One region of the Mesorhizobium sp. M0496 genome, then DNA from elsewhere that is predicted to be linked to it. Evidence: riboswitches for the same ligand, from Rfam matches in the RefSeq annotation. Region 1 holds a riboswitch; the other holds the start of a gene.
The links. Region 1 has a riboswitch for thiamine pyrophosphate ahead of NKI73_RS27750 (YkoF family thiamine/hydroxymethylpyrimidine-binding protein). Riboswitches for the same ligand answer to the same signal wherever they lie in the genome.
Positions count from the first base shown of each region.

Region 2: linked by a shared signal. The riboswitch ahead of thiB (thiamine ABC transporter substrate binding subunit) and the one ahead of NKI73_RS27750 (YkoF family thiamine/hydroxymethylpyrimidine-binding protein) in region 1 are both predicted to bind thiamine pyrophosphate.

Region 1 covers NZ_JAMYRC010000045.1:13,354-20,797, forward strand. Annotated here, with positions in the region: gene NKI73_RS27725 (tetratricopeptide repeat protein) at 1-491, shown strand, start outside; gene NKI73_RS27730 (hypothetical protein) at 539-1,204, shown strand; gene NKI73_RS27735 (ABC transporter substrate-binding protein) at 1,401-2,423, opposite strand; gene NKI73_RS27740 (ABC transporter ATP-binding protein) at 2,416-3,183, opposite strand; gene NKI73_RS27745 (ABC transporter permease) at 3,180-3,932, opposite strand; gene NKI73_RS27750 (YkoF family thiamine/hydroxymethylpyrimidine-binding protein) at 4,034-4,642, opposite strand; TPP riboswitch at 4,633-4,746, opposite strand; gene NKI73_RS27755 (hypothetical protein) at 4,964-5,290, shown strand; gene msrA (peptide-methionine (S)-S-oxide reductase MsrA) at 5,534-6,052, opposite strand; gene NKI73_RS27765 (glycosyltransferase family 39 protein) at 6,205-7,444, opposite strand, start outside.
Region 2 covers NZ_JAMYRC010000026.1:84,825-92,268, reverse strand. Annotated here, with positions in the region: gene NKI73_RS21245 (ABC-F family ATP-binding cassette domain-containing protein) at 1-1,437, opposite strand, end outside; gene NKI73_RS21240 (thiamine diphosphokinase) at 1,439-2,083, opposite strand; TPP riboswitch at 2,171-2,285, shown strand; gene thiB (thiamine ABC transporter substrate binding subunit) at 2,329-3,327, shown strand; gene thiP (thiamine/thiamine pyrophosphate ABC transporter permease) at 3,457-5,076, shown strand; gene thiQ (thiamine ABC transporter ATP-binding protein) at 5,069-5,851, shown strand; gene NKI73_RS21220 (M48 family metalloprotease) at 6,112-7,444, shown strand, end outside.

The DNA of each region.
Region 1 (7,444 bases):
GAGCAATGGTCTGGGAGGCCAAGAGCGACTACGCTCATGCCGTCGCCGATTGCAGTCAGGCAATCACGCTCAATCCGAATTTTGCCGAGACTTACTACGACCGTGGTCAGAACCGCGGTTTCCAAAGAGATTACGACGGAGCGCTTGCTGACTACGGAAAGGCCATCAGTCTCAATACCAAGGACGCAAGGGTCTATGCCCATCGAGGCCTTATATTGATGGGCAGGCATGAGGACGTCGCAGCGTTACGTGATTTCGAAAAGGCGCTCAGCCTCGACGGGAAGAATCCCTTTGCCTATTTGGGCCGGGGGGTGATTCGGATCGGCAAGGCGAATTATGACGGGGCCATCGCCGATTTGAGCCAGACGATAAAGCTCAAACCGGATTTCGCCGCCGCCTATAAAGTGCGGAGCAGGGCGTGGGACGCCAAGGGTAACCAAAAGCGCGCCGAAGCCGACCGCAAGAAGGCGCGGAGCCTCGGCGCGAACTAGACAGGGTCAGGGAGGGCCGGTGGATGGGACGTTGGAAAGGCTTTGGTGTGGCGGCGGTCGCCGCTTTGTCGTTTGTTGCGATAAAGGTATTGCCCTGGGCGCTCGGCTTTGCCGGCGGCAAATATCTTTACCAGACGGTGGCGGGCTCGCCCGATCCACAGATGCTGACCACAGCTCAGGTAAGCGAACAGATTGAGAGCCAAGGAAGCCAGATTTTCAAGGCAATCAAGCAGGAGTTTCCAGACGACTACGACGTCGTCGTGGAAAAAATCACGGCCATGGCCAGACTTGGAAATGTCGATCAGGTGCGAAATACGAGCAGGATGGCTGTCGCCGATCTCAGGCGAAGATACGCATCCCTGCTGTCCTCGGCTCCGGACGGCAACGCCGCCGAAGCGCTGCGTGCACAATCGGATATGCTCAACCATGTCATGGCGCGGGAAACCGCTGCCATCTGCAACAACTACCTTCGTGAAGGGCCGGATGCGCTCGGCACGCCGGACCAGGATTTCCTGATCGACATGGACAAGGTCGGCGCCACCCTGTTCCACGCTTTCGGCGCAGCGAAGAATGGCAGTCTGCCGGCCGCCGCTGCCAGCGACGGAGACTGGTCGCTGCTGGCCGACGCTTTCATCAACGCTGGCGGCACTCCCGCCGAGATGACTGCCATTGCCAATGTCAGTCGGGAATTCGAAGGTCTCTGCCAGCCGTAGCAAAACTCTACGCAGCCGCCCTGTCGCTGCAGGGTGAACCCGGGCGACACATCAAAACCACTCTGCTCTATGAGATCGTCCGGAATTGAATTGGTCGGGTCTGCTGATCTGTGGGTCTGACGTAGAGCTGCCGCACCTCGTGAGCTTCTTTGGCTGGCCAGCCATTTCCTCGAAGGTCGAAGACCCGATTGGCTCCCTACCCCAGGGTTGAATTGCTGAAATACTTCGCGAAATCAGGGCGTTGTGTCAGAACTTTGCCATCGGCATCGCGCAGGATTCCGGACGCGAAGAGATAGTCGCCGATCGCTTCCATCTTGGCCGGATCCATCGTCCCGATGGCGCCGCTTTGGCTGCGCAGATAATGGCCGTCGACCAGCATCTTCAGCGAAGCCTCGATCAGTGCCGGATTGGTCAGCGTGTCCTTATTGGCGGCGACCAATAGGGCTGCCGCCTCATCGGGATGATCAACAGCGAACTGGTAGCCGCGCCGCGTTGCCTGGACGAAGGCGGCGGCAGGTTTCGGATTTGCCTGGAGATAGGCTTCGCTCGAAGAGATCAGTGTCGTGTGCTCGTCGGGCACGCCGTAATCGGCATAGACGAAACTGCGCTGTTTGACGCCCTTGAGCTCGGCTTCGACACCCTCCCAGGTCGAGACTTCGAGCGTGAAATCGACCGAACCATTGGCCAGCGCCTCATAGGCTGAGGTGCCGAGCGTCACCGTCTCGAAATTGCCCTTGCCGCCGTCGTGGCGGATGATGGTGCCGATCAGTGCGTTCTCCCAGGCGCTGCCGAAGCCGCCATAAGTCAGGCCGTCAAGGTCCCTCGGGCTTTTGATCTCGCTGCGTGCCGCATTGAAAACCACGCGGCCGGTTTCGGATTGCACCACGGCATAGACGGCTCTCAAGTCGGCCCCGGCGGTTTTCTGGGTGAACAGGCTGATCGTGCCGTTGATGCCGAAATCGGCGACGCGGTTGGCGACCAGCGTGCCAGCACCGGTATCGCTGTAAGGCAGGATCTCGACCTCGAGTCCAGCTTCGGAATAGAACCCCTTGTCGCGAGCGACGAACAGGCCGATGTGATTGGTGTTGACCGTCCAGTCGAGTGCGACGGTGACTTTTTGCGCCGCCGATTGTGCCCAGGCTCGCCCCGATCCGGCAATCAAGGGAAGGCCGGTAGCGAGGGTCAGCAGCAAAGCCTGCCGGCGCGTCAAGTCAGTCATGGTCGTGTCCTTTGGATTGGTGCGGGTTGAGGATGGTGTCGAGGATCTCGGCCTCGAGCGCGCTTGCCTTCCGCGCGGCATCGCCGCCAAGGCTGCGCGGGCGCGGCAGCGGGACCTTGATTTCACGCACGATGCGGGCCGGGCGCGCCGACAGCACGTAGATGCGGTCGGACAGGAACACGGCTTCGCGCACGTCATGGGTGATCAGCAGCGCCGTCCAGCGGTGATGACGCCACATCTGCTCGAGCCAGCGTTGCATCGCGGTGCGCGTCAGTGCGTCGAGCGCGCCGAATGGCTCGTCGAGCAAAAGCATGTCGCGCTCCTGCACAACTGTGCGCAGCAGGGCCGCGCGCTGGCGCATGCCGCCGGACAGCTGAGCGGGAAAATGCCGCTCGAAGCCAGCGAGCCCGAACTCGGCAAACAGCGGCGCAACACGTGCCCGCGCCGCCTTGCGCCTGATGCCTTGCACTTCGAGCCCGAGCGTCGTGTTGTCGAGGACGCGCCGCCACGGCATCAGCGCGTCGCGTTGCGGCATGAAGGCGAAATGCCTGCCGTGGTCATCGAGGGGCGCGCCGTCGAACAACATCTCGCCCTCGCCATGCTCGGTGCCGGTCAGAAGCTGGAACAGCGTCGACTTGCCGGCGCCCGAGGGCCCAAGGATCGAGACGAATTCACCAGTGCCGACACTCAGCGAAATATCGGCCAGCACGTCGAGCCCACCGAACGCCTTGCGAAGATGCCGCAGCTCGAGCCGGCTCATCGCCACGGCCCCTTCCCGGCGGTTTCGTTGCCGGCGTGCTCCCAAGGCATGGCAAGGCGCTGCAACAGTACAGTCAACCCGAAAAGGACAAGTGTAAGCGCTGCGCTGACGCCGACGGCGGCCAGCACCAGGTCGGGGCGGAAATTGTTCTTGGCGTTGAGCATATAGATGCCCAAGCCCTTCGCCGCACCCGCATATTCGGCGAAGATAGCGCCGACCACGGCATAGGTGATGGAGATCCTCAGGCCAGCAAAGAAGTAAGGCAGCGCCGAAGGCAGCCGCGCCAGCACGAAGACGCGCCAGCGCCCTGCTCCCATGGCGCGCAGCATCTGGCCGATCTCGGCCTCGGTCGACTCGTAACCTTCGACCAACGCCACCAGCATCGGAAAGAAGGTGACCAGCGACACCAGCATGATCTTGGGCGCCAGCCCGAAGCCGAACCACAGCACCACAAGCGGCGCGATCGCCACCAGCGGCAATGTCTGGCTGACGATGAAGACGGGAAACAACGCGCGGCGCAGCGGCTGGAAGAAGTCGACCAGCATCGACAGCGCGAAGGCGGCACTGAGCGAACAGGCAAAGCCAAGCAGCGTGGCGCGGATAGTCGGAACGGCGTTGTCGACCAGCGCCTCGCGATTGAGCATCGCTTGCGCGAGGACGCGCGATGGCGCCGGCAGTATCGTCGGCTTGATGCCGGAATAGGTGGCATAAAGCTCCCAGGCCAGCAGGAGCAGTCCGACCGACATCATCGCCGGTACCGCCTTGACAAGAAGGCTCGCGATCGGGCGCGAAGCGACTGATGGTGAGACCACGGCAGATGACCTTTGACGGCCGGAGAGCAGCGGCAGCTTCAGACAGCCGACGGGCTGTTGGCCGAGACCGTGACATCGAGGGTTACGTGGCCGGCACCCGGTCCGAAGCGGCAGAATGCTGCGTCAAGCGCCGAAAAGATCGCGCCCGCATCACCGCGCAATTTCGTACAGAAATGCTTGGAGAGCTCATAGACACCCGACTGCTTGAGGAAATCGATGCAGCCGTAAATCTCGTCCATATGGTCGTCGGTGCCCATCACATAGAGCGAGAACTGCGCTGCCGCCGGCTGGCCAGTCGAAGCCGCGCCGCGCACCGCCGCGATGGCCGCATCACTGCGCGGGCCGAGTGGCCCGACAGGTCCGCCAAGCGCATCGGAGCGACAGATCGGGTCATCCGGCTCGCCCGGGCAGCCGCGTGAAATGGTAGCCGACAGCACGCAATGTTTGCCGCTGCGCGCCGTCGCCACGAAGAGGTCGCGCATGGCTGGAAACAGCACCTCGGGCGGCCCGACCAGCAGGGTCGAGATGTCGTCGGTCTCGATCCGGAGCTTGTCGCGGTAGGGATCGAGCGCGCCCAGCGCGCCAAGAATGACACCGACGAAATCGTCGGCCATGGGGTATAGGGAAATCTGTGCGCCTGAAAACATGGCCCGCCTCGCTCCGCTGGTATTACCCAGATCAGCTTTTAGGGTCTGTGGGCTTGCCGCCCCCGTCTCAGCCCCGACCGTACGGAGCACCCCTGTGGATGCGCGGGTTAAAGCACCAATCAAACCGAAGTGAAAGCCATTTTTTCAGCGCGCTGCACCAAAAAGCATTGCGCCAGGCCTGGTCCTTGGTCGAAGCCGCCGATGCTGCTGGAGCAGAATTTTATCGGGAACCTTCGCTGCCGCGACCGGTTGTCCCCACAGTCGCAAATGCGATCACCTTCGTAGAAACAAGCGACGAGTTCACAGAAATGGAGACAAACCATGTTCATGAAAATCCTCGCAGCTTCGGCTCTCACGATTGGTCTGGCCACATCAGCCATGGCGCAAAGTGCCGGTAGCAATAACGCAAATGGCGATGGCGTCGGCAGCGGGAAGTCGGTGACTGTGGAGCCGAACACCCCGGCCTCGCCGAATACGGTCAGCCCCGGTACTGTCGACCTCGGCATAACCAACAGCACGACCGGCGACATGAATTCGAACGCAGATCGAAATTGCCCGGCCGGCCCGCAGGGCGCGCAGCCTGACGCCACCCACACCTCGCCGGGCACCTCTGTGCCGACGGTCAATGACAACCATTGCGGTAAGTAGGCCATTGCTGGCAACCGAGGAAGCCGCGAGCGTATGCTCTGCGGCTTCTTTTGGGCGTCAGCACAATCGGGCACTCCTCGACAACGCCAATATCATGGGCACTTTCGGACATCGGTGGAAGGCTCGACGGCTTCACCGAAGCGACCAGGCGCACTGACTGACTGAAAGGGGTTTGGGATGCGATGAAGCCGCTCGACGACCTTGTCGAGCGGCAATGCATGGCAGAACCGCCTGTTGTGAAGTTTACGAAACAGCCTTTTCGCGAACCGGCAGCTTCCAGCCCGGCCTGACGAAGTGGCAGGTGTAGCCGTTGGGGTATTTCTCCAGATAGTCCTGATGCTCAGGCTCGGCTTCCCAGAAGGGACCGACGGGCGCGACTTCGGTGACGACTTTGCCCGGCCACAGACCCGAGGCCTCGACATCGGCGATGGTGTCCTCGGCGATGCGCTTTTGTTCGTCGCTGGTGTAGTAGATCGCCGAGCGATAGCTCATCCCGACATCGTTGCCCTGCCGGTCGCGGGTCGTCGGATCGTGGATCTGGAAAAAGCGCTCCAGCAGCGTGCGATAGCTTATGATGGCCGGATCGAAATTGATCTCGATGGCTTCGGCATGGCTGCCATGGTTGCGATAGGTGGCGTTGGCCACGTCGCCGCCGCTGTAGCCGACACGGGTGGAGATGACGCCGGGGTAACGCCGTATCAAATCCTGCATACCCCAGAAGCAGCCGCCGGCAAGGACTGCGCGTTCGGTCGAAGTCGCCATATCACGTCTCCTCAAAAGCAATTCCGGGAAAATGTAGGGGTTTCCCGGGAAAAGCGCATAGCGCTTTCCCTTGAGAATTGCGCAAAAGCAAGTTGGTCTCCCCATAAATGGGCATTGTCACCTTCTTCGTCCAGCGGACCAGCTGATCTGCTTCAGTTGCTCGGTCGCGCGAGGCTGTCGATCACACCCGGCAACTGCGGCGCACCGGGCGGAACGGCGGCAAAGCTGACCGCCACCGGCGGCGCCCTGAGCGACCAGTCGAAAAGAACGGTTTTGACCGGGACGTTACCCAGCCACGCCTGCAGATAGGGTGGCACGTCGCGCCCAGGCCAGACCAGCAGTATGCCGTGGTCGCGCAGCCGCTCCTTGGTGATCCAGGGGGCGTACTGCATATTCAGGTCGGTGAAGATCGACGGCTTGTCATAGGCATTGAGGCCCGCCAGCAACGCGATAAGGGTATGGCCGCCGACGGTGTCGAGCCGACCGGATGCGGCCGCGTGCCAGACGGTCTCGGCCTCGTCCGATATCTTCTGCGCCGGCCAGCAGACGGCGTCCATGCGTCCACGCAAATTGCATTTTGTCCAGCGGATCCCGGCATAAGCACCAGATATGCCGATAATGCAGACGAACGCGCAGATCGCCAGCTTTCGCATCTCGACGGTGCCGAGGCGGTGGCCCAGCAAGGCGAGCGCCACAACGCCAGCAAGATTGTACATCGGCGCGCCCCAGGCCTCGCCGGCGCCGGTGAACAGGGACGCCACCATGATGAGGAGCGCCGGGCCAAGCCCCATCCACAAGAGATAGACAAGGATGCCGCGCCCGACGGGCTCTTGCGGCGGGGGCGAGCGCCGCAGCAGCCCTGATATCGCCAGCACCAGAATAAAACCGCAGAGCCCGGCCATCTGGACGCCGATATAATAAAAGCGGGAGCGATGGGCCAGCACCCACTGATCGCGCCATGCGGCATAGGTGATCGGCAGGAAATCGACGCGATAGAGTTCGACGGCCAGTGGCGCAGCGACAGCGATGAAAACCACAAGCCCAAGCCATGGCCAGGGCGTGGCGAGCCGGCTGCGTGCCCGAGTATCCGACAACAGCCAGATCGCCCCGAACAACAACAGCAGACCGGTGGAAAACTTGGCATAGAGCCCGACGCCCGACACCAGTCCGAGCGCCAGCCACCAGCCCGGCCCACCACCACGGCTGGCACGCCACAGCAGCCAGCAGATGGCGGCCCAGAAGGGCATCTGCGCGTAGTCATGATTGAACTGCGGGGTCGGCCAGCCGAAGAAATAGAGCGACGGCATCAATAGCACGGCGGCCAGCGCGCGCCTCTGCCCTAGCAGGTCACGGGCCAGCAGATAGACCAGGACGAAAGTCGCCGAGATCGTC
Region 2 (7,444 bases), on a different contig from region 1:
GCGGCCGTCACCATCCGGTGCGATCAGGCTGGTGACGGTGCGGTCGAGGAAATCGCGGTCGTGGCTGACCAGGATGACGGTTCCGGCAAACCCGGCGACCAGTTCCTGCAGCAGTTCCAGCGTCTCCATGTCGAGATCGTTGGTCGGCTCATCGAGCACCAGAAGGTTTGCCGGCCGCGCCAGCACGCGCGCTAGCAAGAGCCGTGCCCGCTCGCCGCCGGAAAGCTCGCGCACCGGCGTGCGCGCCTGCTCCGGCTTGAACAGGAAGTCCTTCATGTAAGAGACGACATGGCGCTGCTCGCCATTGATGACGAGATTTTCGCCGCGTCCGTCGGTGAGATACTGCGCCAGCGTCTCCAGCGGGTCGACGGCCTCGCGCTTCTGGTCGAGCGTGGCGATCTCCAGATTGGTGCCGAGCCGCACCGAACCGGCGTCGGGCTTCATCTCGCCGGTCAGCATCTTCAGCAGCGTCGTCTTGCCGGCGCCGTTCGGCCCGACCAGGCCAACCCGATCGCCGCGCTGGATGCGGGTTGAAAACCCCTTGACCACGGTGAGATCGCCAAAGCTCTTCTCGATGTTTTTCGCCTCGATCACCAGCTTGCCGGATTCGGCGGCGTCGCTCGCCACCATGGTGGCCGACCCTTCGGCGCCGCGATGGCCGCGAAAGCGCTGGCGCATGGTCTGCAATTCGCCCAGCCGGCGCATGTTGCGTTTGCGCCGCGCCGTCACGCCATAGCGCAGCCAGTGTTCTTCGCGCACGATCTGGCGGCCGAGCTTGTGCTGCTCGCGCTCTTCCTCTTCCAGCACCAGGTCGCGCCATTCCTCGAAATGACCAAACCCCTTGTCCAGCCTGCGGGTCTGGCCGCGATCGAGCCAGACGGTGGCGCGCGACACGCGCTCGAGAAAGCGGCGGTCGTGCGAGATGACGATCAATGCCGAGGAGGTGCGGATGAGTTCTTCTTCCAGCCATTCGATCACCGAGAGATCGAGATGGTTGGTCGGCTCGTCAAGCAGCAGGATATCGGGCTCTGGCGCCATGACACGGGCAAGGGCCGCGCGCCTTGCCTCGCCGCCGGACAGATCGTTCGGCTGCTCCTCACCCGAGAGGCCGAGATGCTCCATCAGATAGCTGGCGCGGTACGGATCGTCGGCGGGGCCTAGTCCGGCCTCGACATAGGCGCGGACCGATGCAAAACCCTCCATGTCGGGCATCTGCGGCAGATAGCGGACGGTCGCCGAAGGCTGGCGGAACACCTCGCCGTCCTGCGGCTCGATCAGGCCGGCGGCGATCTTCAGCAGCGTCGACTTGCCCGACCCGTTGCGGCCGACCAGCGCTATCTTGTCGCCGGCTGAAGCCGTCAAGGCGGCACCATCGAGCAGCGGCGTGCCGCCAAAGGTCAGCTTTATCCCGTCGAGATTGAGAAGGGGCGGGGCCATGTCAGCTTTCAGGTAAGGGATAGGGATGAGCGAGCAGCATCGCACGGCCATGATCCAGCGCGATTTCGAGGCGGCCCTTGACCTCGTTGGAGATGGTCAGCGACGAGCCGAACGCCACCTCGACGTGGTTCAGCGGCCATTTGGCGCCAGTCACGGTCAGGCCGGTGAGTTCGGAAAAGCCGAGTACCGAAAACAGCGTGCCGTTGGCATAGTCGAATCCAGCCTTGCCGTGGAGCAGGGGAACACCCTCCTGGGCGCCGCTGGTCAGGAGCACATCAGTCCCTGCCTCGGCCAGCCGCAGGGCAAGCGCCAGATGCAGGAAAGCGTGGTCGGCGCGCTTGCCGCCGAAGGCGCCGGCGAGCACCAGGCTGGTGGCGCCGAGCTCCAGTGCGGCGGCTATGGCCAGTTCGCCATCAGTCTTGTCCTTTTCGGCCGGGAAAGTCCGGCGGGGGACAGTGGCGAGATCGTCCGGCAGATTGGCTGGCACCGAATCGAAATCGCCCACCCACAGCTCCGGCACGAGATCCAGCAGCCGTGCATGGCCGATGCCGGCGTCGGCGGCGATGACGCGGGAGCCTTCGACCTGGCGGTCGAGCCGTGGCGTGCGGATGAGATCGCCGCCAAGCAGGATGGTGAATGTGCTCATATCGTGTGGCCCTTACCAGCCCGGCACGGGAAACGGAAGGCGGCAAACTCCCACTTGCGTGGGGGATCGGCCGGGCCTATGTGTCGAAACGCTCTAACGGGGTGCCGGACGCGATCTTCGCGGACCGGCTGAGAGGCAGTCTCGCCAACCCGCTGAACCTGATCCGGTTTGTACCGGCGGAGGGATTAGACGTTTCGGACAGTCCGACGCCTCAATTCCTTTTAATTCGAACGAAGGAGGCGCCGATGCGCACGCTTTTATACGCTCTTGTCTCAGCAATGACCGTGGTCCTGTCCGGGCCGGCCTTAGCCAAGGACAAGCTCACCGTCTACACCTATGAGAGTTTCACCGCCGACTGGGGTCCGGGTCCCGTGGTGAAGAAGGAATTCGAGGCCGAATGCGGCTGCGATGTCGAGTTCGTCTCGGTCGCCGATGGCGTGGCGCTGCTTAACCGCGTCAGGCTGGAAGGCGCTTCGACCAAGGCCGATATCGTGCTCGGCCTCGACACAAATCTGACCGCCGACGCCAAGGCCACCGGCCTGTTCGCACCGCATGGCGCGGTGACGGATGTCACTGTGCCGGGCGGCTGGAGCGACGACACTTTTGTTCCCTTTGACTACGGTTACTTTGCTGTCGTCTACGACACCGAGAAGCTGAAGACGCCGCCGAAGAGCCTGAAGGACTTGGTCGAAGGCAGCGCCGACGACAAGATCGTCATCCAGGACCCACGCACCTCGACGCCGGGCCTCGGCCTGCTGTTGTGGGTCAAGTCTGTCTATGGCGACAAGGCACCGGAGGCCTGGGCCAAGCTCAAGGCGAAGGTGCTGACCGTGACGCCGGGCTGGAGCGAGGCCTATGGCCTGTTCACCAAGGGCGAGGCGCCGATGGTGCTGTCCTACACGACCTCGCCGGCCTACCACATGGTCGCCGAGAACACCGAGCGCTACCAGGCGGCCTCCTTCGAGGAGGGCGAGTATCTGCAGATCGAGGTGGCGGGCATCACCACCACGGGGGCCAAGAACCCGCTGGCGGCAAAGTTCATGGCCTTCATGACAGGGCCGAAGTTCCAGGATGCCATCCCCGAAACCAACTGGATGTTCCCGGCCGGCAAGACCGACAAGCCGCTCAACCCGGCCTTCGACAAACTGGTCAAGCCGACCAAAACCTTGCTGTTCAGCCCGCAAGAGGTCGCCGCCAACCGCAAGGCTTGGGTGGATGAATGGCTGGCGGTGATGAGCAAGTAATTTGGTCCTATGATCGAAAGATGAGTGCTCTACGGCGCCCCCCTCTGTCCTGGCGGACATCTCCCCCACAAGGAGGGGGGCGCGAAGGAACGCGGCCTTCGCTAAGAACCTCAAGTCAGGTGGTCCAGCGTGCAGCGCGCGTCTGACGCCCGCATCACCGCTGGCACCCTGGCGCTCGCTGCAATAGCGCTGCTGATCGGCGGCGCGTTTGCCGGCCTGCTTTTCGAAGGCGCCCACGATCTTTCGGGCGCCTGGGCAGCCTTCGATCCCTATCTGCTTCGCGTCATTCGCTTCACGCTCTGGCAGGCGGCGCTGTCGACGCTGCTTTCCGTCGGGCCGGCGCTGTTCGTGGCGCGGGCGCTGTCGCGGCATCCACGCTTCTTCGGCCGCAGCTTCATCCTGCAGCTGTTCGCCGTCCCGCTAGCGCTGCCGGCCATCGTCGCGGCCCTCGGCATCCTGGCGCTTTATGGCCGCGCCGGCTATTTCGCCGATGTGCTCACGGTGATCGGCGGCGGAAGCTGGCCGGGTATCTATGGCCTGTCCGGCATTCTCGTCGCCCATGTGTTCTTCAACCTGCCGCTGGCGACGAGGCTGTTCCTCGAGGCGCTGCAGACCATTCCATCCGACCAATGGCGGCTGGCGAGCCAACTCGGCATGGCGGCACGGCCGGCGTTCCGGCTGATCGAATGGCCAACGCTGCGTGCGGCATTGCCGGGTGTCGCCGGGCTTGTCTTCATGCTCTGCATCACATCCTTCACGATCGTGCTGACGCTCGGCGGCGGGCCGGCCGCGACGACACTGGAGGTCGGCATCTACCAGGCGCTGCGCTTCGATTTCGATCCCGCGCGGGCGGTGACGCTGACGCTGCTGCAGATCGCCTTGACCCTTATCATGGTGCTGGCACTGACGCGGCTGGGCGCCAATGTGGTCGGCGACACCAATCTGCCGGTTGCGCAACGCCGCTATCTCTCGATCAACGGAAGCGAGACCTGGCTGAACGCCATGCTCATCGCCTTGGCGCTGCTGTTCGTCGTCGGGCCGATGGCGGCGACGGTGACGGCCGGGTTGGGTGCCGATCTCGGCCGGCTGGCCGGTGAGGCCACTGTCCGACAGGCGACGCTGACCAGTGCGGTGCTCGCCTTCCTGTCTGCACTGCTCTCGGTGGTACTGTCGCTGGCGCTGACCGTGGCGCGCCGGGCGCTGGCGCTGAACCGCCGGGCCGGGCCTCGGACAATGCTCGAACATGCCACGGATACAGGCGCCGGCTTTGTCCTTGTCGTGCCACCGATCGTCGTCGGCGCTGGCTGGTTCCTGTTGCTGCGCCATGTTGGCGATGTCTTCGCAATCGCCCCGGTCATGGTCGTCACCGTCAATGCGGTGATGGCGATGCCGTTCGCCCTGCGCGCCGTCCGTCCCGCCTACGATGCGGCCAGCGAGCGTCACGAACGGCTCTGCGCACAGCTCGGCATCGCGGGCTGGAACCGGTTGATGCTGGTCGACTGGCCGTCGCTGCGGCGGCCGCTCGCCACGGCCTTCGCTTTCGCCATGGCGCTGTCGCTTGGCGATCTCGGTGTCATTGCCTTGTTCGGCAGTGATTCCGTGCAGACATTGCCCTACCTTCTCCTGGCGCGCATGGGCAGCTACCGCACGCAGGACGCCTCTGGCCTGGCACTGCTGCTAGGCCTCGTCTGCCTCGCGTTGATCGTGGCGGCACACTGGCTGGGAAGGGAGAGGGTCCGGGATGCATGACGGGGCGGCCAGCAAGCTTGAGAAGGGCGCGCCGGTGCGGCTGGACAAGGTGTCGTTCAGCTACGGCGAGGCGCCGCTTGTCTTCGACGTCGAGTTTGCTGCGGCGAAAATCACCGCCATCATGGGCCCGAGCGGGTCGGGCAAGTCGACGCTGCTCAATCTGGTCGCCGGCTTCGAGACGCCACAGTCGGGCCGCGTGCTGATCGGCGGCGCCGATGTCAGCGCCGAGCCGGCCTCGGTGCGGCCGGTGTCGATGGTGTTCCAGGAGAACAATCTCTTCGCGCATCTCTCCGTCGAGCAGAATGTCGGGCTGGGCCGCTCGCCATCCCTGCGGCTGACCGAGGCGGACCGCGCCGCGATCGCCGAGGCGCTTGCGCGCACCGGTCTTGGGGGCAAGGAAAAGCGCCTGCCGCGCGAACTTTCCGGCGGGGAACGCCAGCGTGTCGCCCTGGCCCGCGTTCTGGTGCGCGATCGGCCAGTGCTGCTGCTCGACGAACCCTTCGCGTCGCTCGGCCCCGCTCTGCGCGACGACATGCTGGATATGGTCGCCGCCGTTCATGCCGAGCGGGGCATGACGGTGCTGTTCGTCACCCACCAGCCGGAAGACGCACGGCGTATCGGCGAGCACATGGTGTTTCTCGACGATGGGTTGGTCGCCGCAACCGGCAAGGCGGATGATTTTTTCACCGGGACTGGTCCGGAAGCATTCCGGCGCTATATCGGCGCGAGTGCGGGGGATGCCGTATCACGAGATGTTGCCCGGAAGCGGACATAATTTACGGTCAAACCGGCTCCAGGCGACGTGGCGCTTGCTTGCCTTGGCTGGAGGAGTGTGGCTAGGTCCGCCCTACTGGTCCGGCACAGGCCGTGATTTGCCTGCAGTATCCGCCGCCTGCCCCGAGGGACATGCAACGGATACTGCAGTGGTTTGAGATATAGCGCATGACACATTTCGAAGATCGCCCCCGATTTTCGTGATCATGCGCCGGGACCCGAAAGGAAGCCGTTCTGGCGATCGGCGCTAACACACTACGAATGAAACCGCTGGCGCGCTTTCTTGCGCTGGCCGGCTTTGCCGTGGCGCTGGCGAGTTGCCAGATGTTCACGCCGCCGGCGGTTCAGGAATCCGGCTTCCAGCCGTCCGACAAGCCGATCACGGTCGACAATGTCGGCGCCAACAATAAACTCGCCGAATTGGCCAAGGCGCAGCATCCGCGCATCCTGGCGACCTATGGCGGCGAATATTCCGATCCCAAGCTCGAGCGCATGGTCGCCAAGGTGGTCGGCAATCTGACGGTGGTGTCCGCCAACCCGACGCAGACCTATCGCATCACCATCCTGAATTCGCCCAACGTCAACGCCTTCGCGCTGCCGGGCGGCTATCTCTACATCACCCGTGGCCTGCTGGCGCTGGCCAATGATTCGGCAGAGCTTGCCGCTGTCATCGCCCATGAAATGGGCCACGTCACCGCCAATCACGGCCTGCAGCGCCAGCAGCTGGAGGCCGAGGAGGGCTTGGCGACGAAGGTGGTTTCCGATGTGCTGGGCGACAGCCCGACCGCCAAGGCGGCACTGCTCCGCGGCAAGCTGAGGCTCGCGCAATTCTCACGCAACCAGGAGCTGGAAGCGGATGCCATCGGCATCAAATCGATCGGCGAAGCCGGCTACGATCCTTTCGCCGCCGGCCGTTTCCTGCAGTCGATGTCGGCCTACACGGATTTTCGCTCGATCAGCGGCGCCACCGACGCCAGTCTCGACTTTCTGGCCACGCACCCCAATACGCCGCAGCGCATCGATCTGGCGCAGCGCCATGCCCGCCAGTTCGGCGCGCCGGGCGTTGGCACGCGCGACCGCGATTCCTTCCTCGCCGGCGTAGACGGCCTGCTCTATGGCGACACGCCCGAGGAAGGCTATGTGCGCGGCGAAACCTTCCTGCATCCGGGCCTCGGCCTCTCCTTCTCGGTGCCACAGGGCTTCATCATCGACAATTCGGCCGCCGCGGTGACGGCAACCGGCCCCGGTGACATGGCGATCCGCTTCGACGGCGTCTCGATCGACAAGAACCGCGCGCTGACCGACTATATCCGCAGCGGCTGGGTGGCTGGTCTCGACGACAGCAGCGTCAAGCAGGAGACGATCAACGGCAACGAGGCGGCGACCGCGCATGCCGGCGCCGAAGGCTGGCAATTCGACATTGCCGTGATCCGTGCCGGTGGTCAGGTCTACAGGCTGCTGACCGCGGCACCTTCGGCCAGCACCACGCTGGACGCGGTCGCGCGTTCGGTCAGCGGATCGTTCCGTATCCTGAGTGCTGCCGAAAAGGCGGCTCTGAAGCCGCTGCATATCCGCGTCGTCACCGTCCAGCCGG